DNA from 2 places in the Rhodococcus rhodochrous genome. Region 2 is predicted to be linked to the other one. Evidence: riboswitches for the same ligand, from Rfam matches in the RefSeq annotation. Region 2 holds a riboswitch; the other holds the start of a gene.
The links. Region 2 has a riboswitch for cobalamin ahead of C6Y44_RS26395 (IS3 family transposase). Riboswitches for the same ligand answer to the same signal wherever they lie in the genome.

Region 1 (7,909 bases), on a different replicon from region 2:
GCGCGTGCCGGCGCCCCGATCGGCGGCGACTTCGCGGTGATGAGCCTGTCCGATCGCCTCAAGCCGTGGGACGTGATCGAGAAGCGGTTGGCCGCGGTGTCCGAGGCCGATCTCGTCCTGGGCATCTACAACCCGGCGTCGCGGTCTCGGACGACGCAGGTCGCGGATGCGAAAACTGTTCTGCTGAGGCATCGTCCGGCCGACACCGTCGTCGTGATCGGGCGCGATGTGGGACGGTCCGGTGAGTCGCTCGAGGTCACGACGCTCGAGAAGCTGGATCCGGCGGGTATCGACATGAAGTGCCTGCTCATCGTCGGTGCTGCGGGTACCTCCGTGACACCGACCGGTGCGGTGTGGACGAAACGATCGGTGGACGGTCAGAGTTCGGGATCGTCGACGACCGACTGGACGAGCCGGCCGTAGGTCTCGATCAGGGTCTCGCCGGGCATCTCGTCGGGCGACAGCAACTCGAACGTCCTCAGGCTGCCCGCCAGTCCCAGCAGGAGGGTGACGACCATCTGCGAGCGCACCAGCCCCGCGGATTCGTCCCCGATCAGTGCCGCGATCCGGGCGACGACCCGCTCGTTCGTCCGCGCGCGGACCACAGCAGGATCCGCTGCCTCACGGATCAGGAAGGGTGCCATCGCCCAGAAGTCGTAATCGTCCGAATCCCGTCGTTCGACGACCGCACGCACCATCCGGTACCCGACCGGCTCGTCGTGACGGGTGGCCTCGGCGAGTCCGGGCGAGTCCGGGGCGGCCGCCTGGAAGAGTTCGGCCTTGCTGCCGGTCAGTTTCATCACGAGAGCCGGTGAGACACCGGCCGCTTCGGCGACGTCCCTGATCGTGGTGCCGTTGAAGCCGCGCTCGGCGAACAGCGGCCGTGCGGCGTCGAGGATGACGTCGCGGGTGGTTCGCTCGGTCACCTAGGCCTTCGCCTCCACGGATGCGCCCGCGACGCGCGTCGTCGACGGTCGGTGCCTCGGAAGGAACATGGCTGCCAGGCTAGCGGAGAACGTCGCGGCGCCGGCGATCCCGAACATCGCCACGAAGGCACTGTGGGCCGGGAAGACCGTCCCGGCCGCCTCCATGGTGAGCCCGGCGACCAGTGCCGCGACCACCGCGCTCATGCCCGACGATCCGATCGTACGGAGCAGGCTGTTGACGCCGTTGGCCGCTGCGGTCTCCGTGAGCGGGACGACCGCCATGATCAGCGCCGGCATGGTCGCGAAGGCCATCGCGTTGCCGATGCTGACGAGGACGCTACCGATGACGATGAGTGCGACGGTGTCGTCGAAGATCATGCGGAATCCGTAGGCCACGGTCATGAGCAGTCCCGCGGCCAGGAGAGTGGTGCGGCCGCCGAATCGTGCGGTCATGCGGGCCGACAGCGGGGAGACGACGAGCATCGTGAGTCCACCCGGAACCATGCACAGACCCGCGGTCGCCGCACTGAGACCGAATCCGAAGCCGGTGATCTCCGGAAGTTGCAGTTGCTGCGTCGTGGAGAGGGTGTTCGCGTACGCCGCGAAGCCGACGAAGAGTCCGGCGATGTTGGTGAGCAGAACAGGCCGACGCGACGAGACGCGCAGATCCACCATGGGGACGGGAACGCGCAGTTCGTACGGGACCCAGATCGCGAGGACGACGGCGGCCGCCCCGAGGCTCACGAGGGTCTGCGGACTCGACCATCCCCAGACCGGTCCCTTCGAGATCCCGAGCAGCAGCGCCACGAGTGCGAGCGACAACAGCACCGCGCCGACGAGGTCGAAGCGGCCCCGGGTGCCCGAGGCGCCCGCCGGAACCGTGACGAGGATGCCGACCAGCAGGAGCACACCGGCAGCCGCCGAGACGTAGAAGACCGAGGCCCACCCCAGGGTGTCGTAGAGAATGCCCGCTGCCGGTAGACCCAGGGCGCCTCCGATGCCCATCGTGGCGCTGGTCAGTGCCACTGCGCCCGCGACCTTCTCCCGTGGCAGCAGGTCGCGCAGCACGGCCATGGCCACCGGGATGAGCGCCGAGGAGAAGCCCTGCAGCGCACGGCCGACGAGGACGGCGATGTAGCTCCCGCCGAGCGCGGCGATCAGCGACCCCACGACCATCATCGCCAGCGACAGCACCATCATTCGGCGCTTGCCGAACATGTCGGCCGACCGCGAGACGATAGGGGTCGCCACCGCTCCGGTCAGCAGCGTGATGGTCACCAGCCACGTCGCGGCGCCGGCGGAGACGTCGAGGATCTCGGGGAAGTCCGGAAGCAGCGGAATGACCAGCGTGGTCTGCAGAGCCGCGACGAGACCCGCCAGGCTCAGCAGCGTCGTGATCGTCGTGCCCGACGCCGGTGTCGTTCGTCCCATGTCCCCATCTCCGTTGCCACCCTGCGGGGTGAACACCGTTCACCCCGCATCGAGTGAACGGCGTTCACCCCCGGGTTGTCAACAGGTTCGCGCGCCGTACCGGGGTTCGCCCCTGCTGCAACCGGGGCGAATCCCGGTACGGCGGGCGAAGATGGAGTTATCCGAGACCGGGGCGCTCGCGGGCGGGGTCGTAGAGATGCGAGCAGGCCACATCCGGCCGCTCACGCACGCCGAGAGCGTGTCCGACGACGATGACCGCGGTGTGCTTCAGCTCCGCGGCTTCCACACCGTCGGCGATGTCGGCGAGGGTGCCGCGCAGCACGACCTGGTTCGGCCGCGATGCGAACGCGACCACCGCGACGGGACAATCGGCGCCGTATTCGGCAGTGAGTTCTTCGGCCAGGACACGGATGCGGGTGATCGCCAGGTGCAGGACGAGACTCGCCCGGATCCCCGCGACCCGCGTCAGAGCCTCGGTGTCGGGCATCGCCGTCGACCGGGCCTGCGTGCGGGTCAGCACGACCGTCTGCACGAGTTCGGGAACGGTCAGTTCGGTGCCGAGTGCCGCGGCCGCCGCGGCGTAGGCGGGCACACCGGGCGTGACGTCCCAGGGCACGCCTGCGGCGTCGAGTCGTCGCGTCTGTTCGGTGAGCGCCGAGTACAGCGACGGGTCGCCGGAGCACAGTCGCACGGCGTCGAGGCCGCGCCGGTGCGCGTCGACGAGATGGGCGGTGATCTCGTCGAGGTCCAGGTGTTGTGTGTCGACCAGTTCGGCGTCGTCACGGCAGTGCGAGAGGGTCTCGGCATCGAGATAGGTACCGGCGTACAGCACGACCGGGACCTCGCGCAGCAGGTTCACCGCTCGCAGCGTGAGCAGGTCGGCCGCTCCGGGTCCGGATCCGACGAAATGGACGGTCATCGTTCGCCTTTCACTGCGCTCCACTGCACGACCGGTCGCTGCGCACGCCAGCCGGTGAATGTTCCTATGGGATCTGCGTGTTCGACGGACAGACGGGTGAGTTCACCGCCGTGCGTCTTCCACCACAGCACGAGGCCGGCCTCGGTCTCCAGCGTCACTGCATGCGCGACGAGCCGACCGCCGGGAGGCAATGCGTCCCAGCACGTGTCGAGCACACCCTCACGACTTCCTCCCCCGCCGACGAAGATCGCGTCGGGCACCGGGAGTCCGTCGAGCGCGGCGGGGGCGGCACCACGGACGACCCGCACCGCCGACGGCACACCCAACGCGGCAGCATTGCGCTCGATTGCGCCGGCGCGCCTCTCGTCCTTCTCGATCGCGAGAGTACGACAGCGCGGATCGGTTCGCGCCCATTCGATTCCGACGGACCCGGCTCCCGCACCGACGTCCCACAGCAACTCCCCCGGTCGTGGCGCGAGTGCGCACACCGCCGCGACACGCACGGTCCGCTTGCTGAGCTGTCCGTCGTGTTCGAACAGGGAGTCGTCGAGACCGGGCAGCACCGACAACCCGGCGGGTCCGTCGACCTCGACGCACATCAGACTCAGAGACCGGACGCCCGTATCGGTCAGATGGGCCGCCTTCGCATCGATCCGGGACTCGTCCGCAGCACCGAGATGCGACAACACCGCGACCCGTGAGTTCCCGAAACCGGCGGCCACCAGGAGCGTCGCAACATCCGCGACACGTGCACCGTCGACGAGGACGACGAGTTTGCGTCCGCGCGTCAGAACTCTGCGCAGAGCATCGATCTCGCGACCCACGACGGTGACCGTCTCGCACTCCTCCGCGGACCAGCCCATGCGCGCACGGGCGAGTGCCGCCGACGAGACCGCCGGGATCACCTCCACGGCGTCGCCTCCGAGACGCCGGATCAGGGTGGTACCGATCCCGGAGACCAGCGGATCACCGGATGCCAGCGCGACGACGTCCTTGCCGGCGTGCCGGTCGAGGAGGTCGTCGAGCCCGGACAGGAGCGGCGACGGCCACTCTTCGCGCACCGCTGCGCAGGCGGGCACCAGATCGAGGTGGCGCCGGCCGCCCAGCAGGACCTCGGCTGCGAATATCCGTTCCCGGACGGCCGACGGCACGCCCGCCCATCCGTCCGCCCCGATTCCGACAACGGTGATGCCTGTCGTCTGTCGCATCGGTCCCATGGCGGTGAACCATAGCCCACGCGCCATGGCCTAGACTCGGCCGCGGCAAGGCAATCGAAGGTGCCCCTCACGGGGATAATCGGGAAGCCGGTGAGAATCCGGCACAGGCCCGCTGCGGTGACCCGGGAGTCGTCGATCATGCGCACCCGCGCAGCCACTGGACCGTCCGGTCCGGGAAGGCGATCGCACGGCGTCCGACCGGGAAGTCCGAATACCGGCCTTCGAACAGCTTGCCGCGAAGAACATCCCAGCGGGAGCCTGTGGAGGTCGAAGTGCATGTGTATCCGTTCGGTGCGGTGGTCGGTTCGGACGACCTCGCGCTGGCCCTGACCCTGTGTGCGGTGTCGCCGTCGATCGGCGGTGTGCTCGTGCGCGGCGAGAAGGGCACCGCGAAATCGACGACCGTGCGTGCCCACGCCGCGCTGTTGCCGCAGATCACCGTCGTGGACGAGTGCCGGTTCTCGTGTGATCCGGCCGCACCCGACACGTCCTGTCCGGACGGCCCTCACCCTGCCGATGCGGGCGCGCATGTCCGTCCGGTGCGGCTGGTGGAACTGCCTGTCGGCGCGGCCGAGGATCGCGTCACCGGCTCGCTGCATCTCGGCAAGGCACTGGCCGACCGCACGGCGGAATACGAACCCGGCCTCCTGGCATTGGCCCACCGCGGCGTGCTGTACGTCGACGAGGTCAACCTCCTGCACGACCACCTGGTCGACCTACTGCTCGACGCCGCGGCGATGGGTCGCTCGACCGTCGAACGCGACGGGGTCTCCGTCGAGCACGCCTCCCGATTCGTGCTGGTCGGGACGATGAATCCCGAGGAGGGCGAGCTTCGCCCGCAGCTGCTCGACCGCTTCGGTCTCGCGGTGGACGTGGCCGCGCCCCGCGACCCGCACGTGCGCGCCGAGATCGTGCGGCGGCGGATGGCCTTCGACGCCGATCCGGCCGGTTTCACCGCGCGGTGGGCGGATCGGGATGCCGAGTGGTCGCGCCGCGTCGTCTCCGCACGCGAACTCGTCCCGCAGGTCGTGCTGAGCGACGATGCGCTGGTCTCGATCGCCGAGGTGTGCGCGGCGTTCGACGTGGACGGCATGCGCGCCGACCTGGTCACCGCCCGCACAGCGATCGCACACGCCGCCTGGCACGGCCGCCTCGAGGTGACACGCGAGGACATCGCGGCAGCAGCCCGGCTCGCGCTTCCGCACCGTCGGCGCCGCAACCCGTTCGACGCCCCCACCAGCAGCGACGACCTGCTCGACGACCTGCTCGGCGGAGACGACCCCGATCCCGGCCCCGACGACGATCCCGGTGGCGGCGAAAGCGCACCCGACGACTCGGCAGCGGAGACGTCCTCCGGCTCGGGCGACAGGTTGTCCACCACCCTGGCGTCGGCATCGGATCCGTTTCGCGCCAGGGTGTTCTCCGTCGATCGGGTCGGGCGCGGGGCGGCCGGCCGTCGGTCGCGGGCGGTCACCACGATCGGCCGCACAGTGGGCAGTCGCCGCGGCGACACCGGTCCGGTTCACCTTCCCGCCACGATCCGCGCGACCATCCTCACCGATCAGGGTCTGCAGCTGCGCCGCAAGATCATCGAAGGCCGCGAGACCAATCTCGTCCTGCTCTGTGTCGACGCCTCCGGGTCGATGGCCGCACGCAACCGGATGGTGCAGGTCAAGACCGCCGTCCTGTCGCTGCTGCTCGACGCCTACCGCCGTCGCGACATCGTCGGCCTCGTGACCTTCCGCGGCACGGGCGCGACCCTCGCACTCCCGCCGACGAATTCGGTGGACGTGGCCGCCGCACGACTACGAGAACTCCCCGCCGGTGGGCGGACCCCGCTGGCCGAAGGTCTGATCGAAGCGGCCGAAACCGTTCGACGCCATTCGCTCCGGGATCCACGTCGGCGTGCCCTGCTCGTCGTGGTCACCGACGGTCGTGCCACCGCCGGGCGGGACGCTGTGCAGCGTTCGCTCGACGCCGCAGACGTCATTGCTGCACAGGGAATCTCCTCGGTGGTGGTGGATTCCGAGACGGGACGGTTCCGGATGGGTCTCGCGGCCCGTCTCGCCGAACGCCTCGGCGCCGAATACGTGCCCGTCGGTGAGGTCGATGCCGACGCCCTCGCGGGAATCGTTCGGGAGAGGGCCGCCTGATGCCGAAGGGACAGCCCACCGTCGTACCCGACGACGGTCTCACGACCCGCCAGCGCCGCAACCGGCCGCTGCTGATGGTCAACACCGGTGACGGAAAAGGGAAGTCCACGGCCGCATTCGGTCTCGCGCTGCGGGGCTGGAACCAGGGCTGGTCGGTCGCCGTCTTCCAGTTCGTCAAGTCCGCCAAGTGGCGCCTCGGCGAGCAGACCGCCTTCGAGACCCTCGCCGACCTGCACGACGAGCGCGGCACCGGCGGGCCGATCGAGTGGCACAAGATGGGATCCGGCTGGTCGTGGTCGCGCAAGGAGGGCACCGAGGAGGACCACGCCGCCGACGCCCGCGCCGGATGGCGCGAGATCCAGCGACGCCTCGCCGCGGAGCAGCACGGCCTGTACGTGCTGGACGAGTTCACCTATCCGATCGCCTGGGGGTGGGTCGACATCGACGAGGTCGTCGATACGCTGACCTCTCGGCCGGGACGCCAGCACGTCATGATCACGGGGCGGCGGGCGCACCCGAAGCTCGTCGAGGTCGCCGACCTGGTGACGGAGATGACGAAGGTCAAGCATCCGATGGATGCGGGTCAGAAGGGCCAGCGAGGGATCGAGTGGTGAGAGTTCCACGTGTAGTCGTCGCCGCACCGGCATCCGGGCACGGGAAGACCACCGTCGCCACGGGTCTCATGGCGGCGCTGCGCCGCGCCGGCCATGTCGTGTCGGGCCACAAGATCGGTCCCGACTACATCGATCCCGGCTACCACTCCCTCGCCACCGGCCGACCCGGCCGCAACCTCGACCCGCATCTCGTCGGCGAGGACCTCGTCGCTCCCCTCTTCCTGCACGGCGCCGCCGGCGCGGACATCGCCGTGATCGAAGGTGTCATGGGGTTGTACGACGGGATGATCGGCACCGACGGATACGCGTCCACCGCCCACACCGCGGCCCTGCTGTCCGCACCGGTGATCCTCGTCGTCGACGTCTCGCACGCCTCCCGGTCGATCGCGGCGATCGTGCACGGCATGGCGTCCTACGACCGCGGCACGCGGATCGCCGGCGTGATCCTGAACAAGGCCGGATCGCAGCGACATTCGGACGAGGTGATCCGCGCACTCGAACCGACCGGCATCCCGGTGATCGGCGTGCTCGGTCGCGACGACGGCATCACCGTTCCGTCGCGCCATCTCGGCCTGGTGCCCGCCGAGGAACGCGACGAGGCGACCGCACAGGTGGATCGGCTCGCCGCGCGGATCGCCGAGCGCATCGA
Region 2 (7,909 bases):
GGCCGTCGGCAGCAAGTGCGCGTAGAAGGTCGAGTACGCCGAGTTGATGACGTAGGTCGAGGTGGTTGGTCGGTTCATCGAGGAGCAGTACCTGCGGGTCCTGTGCGAGAGCACGGGCGATCGACACGCGCTGACGCTCACCGCCGGACAGCTCCGTGACATCACGGTCGGCATACGAGGACAGAGAGACCTGATCGAGTACACGCGCGACCACGTCCTCGTCGTCCTTGCGGAAGGGCTCGAGCCAGCCGCGCCGGGCGGAACGGCCGAGCCGCACGGACTCACGAACGGTGACACCACCGAAGGCCACGGGTTCCTGTGGACTGACCCCGATGGTGCGTGCCATCTGACGTCGGCGCAGGTCGCGGATGTTCTCGTCGTCGAGCAGGATCGCCCCGTCCGTCACTGACAGGGCGCGATAGCAGGTACGCAGCAGGGTGGTCTTACCGCTGCCGTTCGGTCCGACCAGCGCGAGGACTTCGCCGGGGACGACGTCGAGATCGGCGCCATGAAGAACGGTGCGCTCTCCGAGTCGGGCTTGCACTCCGCAAGCGCGGAGCCGGGTCATCGGCTGCCCTGACGGTAGCGTCGCCACAGCATGGCGATGAAGATCGGTCCTCCTATGAGTCCGGTGATGACACCGATCGGTAGTTCGGTGGTGTTGCTCAAAGATCGAGCGAGGATGTCGGCGAGTACGAGAGCGACCGCCCCGAGTAGAGCAGCGGTGGGGACGAGGCGCGCCGCGTTGCGGCCGACGAGAAAAGCGGCCAGATGGGGGACGAGCAGACCTACGAATCCGATCGTGCCCGATACTGCGACGGCTGCGGCGGCGAGTAGGGACACGGCGAGCAGGATCAGGACCCGGAATCGCGGAACGTTCATGCCGAGCGCGGTGGCTCCGTCGTCGCCGGTGAGTAGCAGATTGAGTTGGCGACTGCACAGTACGACAGCGGTTCCGACAACAAGGAGAACCAGGGTGGGCGCGATCAGGGACGTCCATCGGGCGTCGCCGAAGCCGCCTGCGAGCCATTGCATCACGGTGCCGAGCTGATGCACGTCGCCGAGGACGAGCAGGACGAAGGTGACGAGGGATGAGAACACCATCGACAATGCGACCCCGACGAGAACGATCGCGGTCACCGAATTCGCCCGCATACTCACCACGATGGTGACGGCGAGCGGTATGAGGGCTCCGAGGAAGGCAGCGACCGGCAGAGTGACGATTCCGACGGTGCCGGCACCGAATCCGAGGACGGTGACGGTGGCGACTCCGAAGCCGGCACCCGAGGACACTCCGAGAAGGTAGGGGTCGGCAAGGGGATTGCGGGTCACCGCCTGCGCGACAGCCCCCGCAACGGCCAACGCGGCGCCCACGATTGCGGCGGTCAGAGCGCGAGGTAGTCGGGACTCGAAGACGATCGCTTCCCGGGTGGCGCTCCACCACGGACGACCCCACACCGCCTCGAGGGAGACGGGGGAGATGCGGTGGGCGACGATGGCCCACACGTCGCCGGGCGGAATGGTGATCGTGCCCAGCGAGACCGCCACGACGACCACGAGAACGAGGGTTGTGGCGAGCAGCGTCAGTACCGCTCCCAGTGGCCGGTGGTGATTGCTCTTCTGCGCGTTGTCGGTCGAGGTCGGCGATACACGAAGAGACGCTTCGGCGACCGTGCTCATTCGACGAAGACTTCCGGATGGAATGCGTGCGCAATGGTTTCGACGGAGTTGACCATGCGGGAGCTTTCGAAGAAGTCGTCGAGTGGGACGACGACGAAGCGGTTGTCTCGGACGGCGGGGGTGGTCGCCATGACGGGATGATCCTGCAGGAACGCGATCTTGTCGGTGGCGCTGGTGGGTCCGTAGTCGAGTACCACGATTGCTTCGGGTCGGCGTTCGCCGACGACTTCCCAACTGGTCGCGAAGTAGGGCTTGGGTCCGTCGGCCGTGATGTTCTCGAGGCCCGCGTACTCACCGATGAGATTTCCGATGCCGACCCCGCCGACGGAGAGGGGTTCTGCTTCGCCGGAGTCGTAGAAGAAGGCTCGGATCGGTTGCACCCCGGCGGCTTCGAGGCGGGCTCGAATGTCTTCGAGGCCGGAGGTGATCCGCCCGGTCAGTTCCGCTGCCGCCTCCTCGACGCCGAGGATCGTTCCGAGCTGCGTGAAGTCGTTCTCGAGCAGAGCGATGCCCGGGAAACCCTGACCGCAGTACTCGGAGAACAGGAAGGTCGCGATTCCGGCAGCCTCGAGGGTGTCACGGTCGCGGCCCTGTTTTTCGTCGAATGCGCTTCGCATACCGCCGACGACGAGGTCGGGTTCGAGGTCGAGGATCTGTTCGGAGGTCGGATACTCCTGTGCGAGCGACGGGATGGCGCGGTACTGCTCTACGGTCTCGGGTAGAGGATCGAGTTGTTCGCCGTAACCCATACCTACGATGCGGTCACCGACGCCCATCTGGATCAGTGTTTCAGTGACGTGGTCGTTCATCGAGATGATGCGCTGCGGCGGGGCATCGAAGGTGGCAGTGCGCTCGCAGTTCGTGACGGTCACCGGTTCGGTGAACGCTTCGGCGGCTTCGACCTCCGTCATGCTCGTTCCACGGGAACAACCGACCAGCACCAGAGCTGCGGTCGCCATCGATGTGAACGCGATCATGTGGCGTCGGAACGGGCGGTGGTGGACGAACATGACACCTCGTGCTCTGCTCGGGGTGGTCTGCGAACCGGGACCCACTGGCAGGTCCCCGATAGTCGGTCCGGTCGTTTCTAGAGCCGGTTCCTCTGTGCAGTCGATCAGTCGATCTCGCACGCCACCGGTTGGTGCCGGTGGGTGCATCCGGCAGCGTACTCGGCGGGGGTCTTGTACCCCAATGCCGAATGACGGTGTCGGTGATTATGGTCGTCCTTGAAGTCCTCGATCACCACCCGGGCCTCGAGCAGAGTGGGCCAGTAGTTGCGGTTCAGACACTCATCGCGCAACCGGTTGTTGAACGACTCGATGAACCCGTTGTTCCACGGCGTGCCCGGCGGAATGTAGGACACCCCCACCGACCCAGCACAGAAGTCCCGCAGCGCTTCCGAGATGAACTCAGGCCCATTGTCCATGCGCAACACCAGCGGCGGCCCACCCCACATCGCGAACGCCTTCTCCAAGCCCTCGATCAACCGGCCGGCGGTGATCGAGCGGTCCACGATGTTCAACAACGACATCCGGGTATGTTCATCGACCATCGACGCGATCTTCACCGTCTTGCCGTCGACGGTCGAATCGAGCTGGAAGTCCAATGCCCACACCACATTCGGAGCATCAGCGTCGACGACCGGAACCGAGGACAGGCCGGCACGTTTGCGGCGTGGAGCACGCCGGACCTGCAATCCTTCTTCTTTCCACAGGCGGTGCACCTTCTTCTTGTTCACCTCGATGCCCTGGTCGTAGCGCAGCCATGCCCACGCCCGACGAAACCCGTGCCGCGGATGCTTGCGGGAATACCTGCGCAACTCTGCGCGCAGATCGGCGTCCGGGTCGCCTGGTGTCTGCGCCAACGGCAACCGCCGGTAAACCGATCGGGAGAGCCCAACGACCTTGCACGCGAACCGCTCCGACATCTGTAGGGTGTCGGTGAGCATGGTGATCGCGGCGCGTTTGGCGGTCGGGCTTAGAATTTTCCCTTCGCGATCTCCCGCAACGCGTCCTTCTCCAACTCGGCATCTGCGAGCAATCGCTTGAGCCGGCTGTTCTGCTCCCGCAGTTCCTTGAGCTCCTTCGCCGCATCGGCATCCATGCCGCCGTATTGACGACGCCAGTTGTACAGCGTCGCCGCCGACACCTCGAGCGCGGCGGCGATCTCCTCGCCGTTCTTGCCTTCCGCGGCCAACTCGTCGGCCCGGCGCAGCTTGCGCACGATGTCCTCGGCCGAGTGACGTTTGCGTCCCGCCATGATCCCTATCGTCCCTTCTTCGCCCTTACCAGGGCAATCAGGACTCTAGAACAACCCGGACCTACTCACAGGGGACACGCCACCACCACGACAGCAGGCACCGAAGGGTGCACGAACTGCCCTGCTGGACTCCGTCTCGCAGACCACGGCGATGTATCGGAGTCGCAGACCCCCCCAGGCAGGTATTCGGGCTCACCGCCGAGGTCGACGGTCTACCGTTGCGGGTCAGCGCCGGACTTCGACCGGACTTCCCCTGCGTTGGGTGTCAGCAACGTTCGCGTCATTATGCACATGGCCGGTTCGATAATGTGAGACCACCCTTGTTCGGGGTCGAAACAGACGCGGTGGCACGTGTCGCGGGCTGAGGTCGGTCTCCTCGATCGGCGAAACGCTGGGCGGGTAGCACCGGCCACTGGCCGATGCGCCGAGGCGGATCTGCAACAGATCCATCGATGGATGGTTATCGATGGATTTGTATCGTAGGGGGACGTTGCTGCTGTGGGGCGAGCAGGTGGGTCGGACATTCATGTGCACCGTAATGAGGTAGCGATGATGGACGGAAAGAGTACTGCACGGGGTTACCTGGTGCAGGAAGTTCGAGCATCACGCCGGGTCGGTAAACTCGGTCATCCCGGAAGTCGTCATTCAGGTGGGATTCGAAGTGGCCAGCTACGACCTCACGGTAACAATGGCCGTCGAGGGGGGACAACTTGAGCTGGAAGCATTTCAATGCATCATTGCGCGAGCCTCCCGTCGCACTCTTCTCAAGGATCCGGCAATCCGAGACCCGTACCTCCACCTATACCTTCCAGATTGCCGGATAGGCAGATTCGAGGGCGTCGGACATGTAGCAGCGGGCCCTTCACATCTACAGTTGCAGCCGCTCTGCAACTGCTGCAGCTGAATCGACCTGCTCCACACCTGCCTTCCGGTGGTCAGCATGGTCGCCGCGCCGTAAGACACACTGAATTGAGCATCTCCCGGAGTTCGTACTACGAGTTTGCTGGCAGGGGATTCACAATTAGCGCAGCTCCAGTTCGGCTGACATGAGGATCGATCGGTACGACGTCGTCGATGTCAAGCTCGAGGTCCGGCATGTCTCTTGTAAATCTATGCGAGGCAGATCGATGTTGCCGTGCATGTATCTACAGCAGACTTATGTGCTCGACGTTTCCGGCAGCGCGATGGCGCTAGTCAAGCTGGAGAGACCTGAGGATTCGAATGCTTGGACCGGTCCATCTCGCGCAAGGGCAGTACCGGGGCATTTTGTGAATCTTTCCCGTTCCGAGCGCCGCAGGATCGGTTCGTACGGGAGTGATTGAGCATCTGCACAATTGTTGTCTGAGGAGACTGTGGGGATGTCTCTTGTAGCCGCTTCTGTCCACGTATGTACTGGACACCACCAACAGGGCGATGTGGCTGAGGTCACTTTCTATCTTGATGAAGTTCGCTGCGTCGTCCGCCCACCTGATTCGACACCGGGAGAGGACAGAGATGACCTGGCGCGTGGGAATTGATATCGGAGGCACGTTCACCGACGTGGTGGCGATCGAAGAAGAGACCGGTCGCCGCGTATATGAGAAGGTGCCATCGACGCCATGGGACCCATCTGAAAGTTTCACCAACGGACTGCGCGGTTTGAAGGACCTGGGTGTCAGCCCTGACGGTGTCGTACTTGTCATGCACGGTACGACTGTGGCGACCAACGCGATTCTCGAGAGCAAGTACAGCGAGGCCGGACTGGTCGTCGCTAGAGGACATCGCGAGGTCCTGGAGACCGCCCGGCAGACCGTTCCGGGCGGCTTCGGCAACATCGCGGTCTGGGAGAAGCCACCGCGTGTGGTCCCTCTCGAACTGGTTCGCGAGGTCACCGGGCGCCTTGCCCACAATGGCGACGAACTCGTCCCGCTCGATGCCGATTCGGTCCGTGCGGTCGCTCAGCAGTTCAAGGACATGGGCATCGAGGCTGTTGCGGTTTCACTTCTCAACAGCTACCGGAACCCCGCGCACGAGCAGGCGGTGCGGGACATCTTCGCCGAGGTGCACCCGGGCTGCTTCATCACACTCTCGTCGGACCTGAGCCGCGAATACCGTGAGTACGAACGCACTCTGAGTACGTGCCTCAACACCGCACTCATGCCAGCGCTGTCCCGATATGTCAGCCAACTGGGAAACGCGATCAGCGACACCGGCAGCATGTCGCAACTCTTTGTAATGCAGTCAAACGGTGGCCTGGTGCACGATTCGGATATCGCCATCCAACCGATCAAGGCGGTTCTTTCCGGTCCGGCGGCCGGCGTGCTGGCGGCGTGCACATTCGGTGAGGCAGCCGGTGAGCCTGATCTCATTACCCTGGACATGGGAGGTACCAGTACCGACATCTGTTTGATCGAGGGCGGTAAGCCTCACATGCTCGCCGAAGGCAGGATCGAGCATTACAACATCAAGACTCCGATGGTGGACATCACCACGCTCGGCGCGGGTGGCGGTTCGATCGCCTCTATCGTCGGAGGTGAATCGCTTCGGGTCGGGCCGCAGAGTGCGGGCGCGAGCCCTGGTCCGGCGGCATACGGAAAAGGCGGTACGCAAGCAACAGTGACCGACGCGCACGTCGTACTCGGTCGTATTCCCGAAGCGAGCTTCGGCGACGGTTCGATCAAGGTCGACCGTGAGTCAGCGCGAAAGGCCATCACCGAAAATCTTGCTGACAAGCTCGGCATGAGCGCGGAAGAGGCGGCGCTGGGTGTGCTTCGGCTTGCCAGCGAGAACATGGCTCGCGGCATCAGTCTTGTAAGCGTTGCCCGCGGGCGTGACCCCCGCAATTTCACGCTGTTCCCGTTCGGCGGCGCTGGCGGACTGCATGCCGTTCGGTGCGCGGAGATCATGCAGAGCAACAAGGTGCTGGTGCCGGTGGCACCTGGGCTTGCGTGTGCAGAAGGTCTGCTGATGACCGACCTGCGTGCCGACGTCGTCTACACCTACGTCAAGCGCGAGGACGAGATCGATCTCGCCGACGTGCAGGCCGCGTACCGAAAGGTGGCTGCCGAGGCGCTCTCGGCGGCGAACCGCGAGGGATTCGATCCGGCCGATACCGGCGTGGAGACTTTCATGGACTTCCGGTACAGCAGCCAGGCCTACGAGATCCGAATTCAGCTCAACTCACACTTCGACGACGCCGAGTTGGAGATGTCCGAAAGTGACTGGGCCGCCGCGATCGAGGAGTTCCACGCCGCACATCAGCGCACGTACGGCTACTCCTACAAAGGTCAGGACCCGGTGGAACTGGTTGCACTTGCTGCTGCCGGCATCGGTCAGCTGAGTCGACCGCCCGTCACCGAGGCCGCTAGTAAGTTCGCGACCTGGGAGGAGGCCAACCTCGGAAACTCCGACGTCTACTTCGAGGCAAAGGCCGGTCACGAGGGGGGTTTCATCTCGACGCCGGTGTACGCACGCGCCGGACTTCCGGTCGGGGTGACTACCGCCGGTCCGGCGATTGTCGTTCAAGAGGACTCCACGTTCGTCCTCGAGCCCGGCTGGTTGATGAGCGTCGACAAGACCGGCCAGATCCACGCAACCCGCGGTTGAGCCCGAGTACCGAACGGAGAATCGACATGACACAGGAAATGACCTACTTTTCGATCGACATGACGCCGTACGAGGACCGCGAGAAGTACGAGCCCATGCGGATGAAGTCCTGGCCTCGCGATGATGAGGCGTGGGATCGCATCCAGAAGTTAAAGCCGACCCTCGATTCCCTCACCGTCGATGTCATCGGTGGTGCCCTACAGTGGGCGATCGACGAGGGGGAGGCCGTCGTCGAACGGATGTCCCGAAGTAGCATCATCCGTGAGCAGCACGACTACCGTGCCTCGATCAACACCCTCGACTGTGACAACGTTACGACGGTGTCGTGGTCTGCCACCGCGGACCCGATTCGCGACACGTACCCCATCGAAGAAATTCGTGAGGG

Region 1: linked by a shared signal. The riboswitch ahead of C6Y44_RS20015 (VWA domain-containing protein) and the one ahead of C6Y44_RS26395 (IS3 family transposase) in region 2 are both predicted to bind cobalamin.

The regions. Positions count from the first base shown of each region.
Region 1 covers NZ_CP027557.1:4,328,887-4,336,795, forward strand. Annotated here, with positions in the region: gene C6Y44_RS19990 (precorrin-2 C(20)-methyltransferase) at 1-423, shown strand, start outside; gene C6Y44_RS19995 (TetR/AcrR family transcriptional regulator) at 378-926, opposite strand; gene C6Y44_RS20000 (MFS transporter) at 927-2,357, opposite strand; gene C6Y44_RS20005 (cobalt-precorrin-4/precorrin-4 C(11)-methyltransferase) at 2,515-3,276, opposite strand; gene C6Y44_RS20010 (bifunctional cobalt-precorrin-7 (C(5))-methyltransferase/cobalt-precorrin-6B (C(15))-methyltransferase) at 3,273-4,493, opposite strand; cobalamin riboswitch at 4,535-4,730, shown strand; gene C6Y44_RS20015 (VWA domain-containing protein) at 4,766-6,646, shown strand; gene cobO (cob(I)yrinic acid a,c-diamide adenosyltransferase) at 6,646-7,260, shown strand; gene C6Y44_RS20025 (cobyrinate a,c-diamide synthase) at 7,257-7,909, shown strand, end outside.
Region 2 covers NZ_CP027558.1:335,338-343,246, forward strand. Annotated here, with positions in the region: gene C6Y44_RS26380 (ABC transporter ATP-binding protein) at 1-568, opposite strand, end outside; gene C6Y44_RS26385 (FecCD family ABC transporter permease) at 565-1,680, opposite strand; gene C6Y44_RS26390 (ABC transporter substrate-binding protein) at 1,677-2,657, opposite strand; one part of gene C6Y44_RS26395 (IS3 family transposase) at 2,795-3,675, opposite strand; one part of gene C6Y44_RS26395 (IS3 family transposase) at 3,675-3,939, opposite strand; cobalamin riboswitch at 4,100-4,249, opposite strand; gene C6Y44_RS26400 (hydantoinase/oxoprolinase family protein) at 5,434-7,524, shown strand; gene C6Y44_RS26405 (hydantoinase B/oxoprolinase family protein) at 7,551-7,909, shown strand, end outside.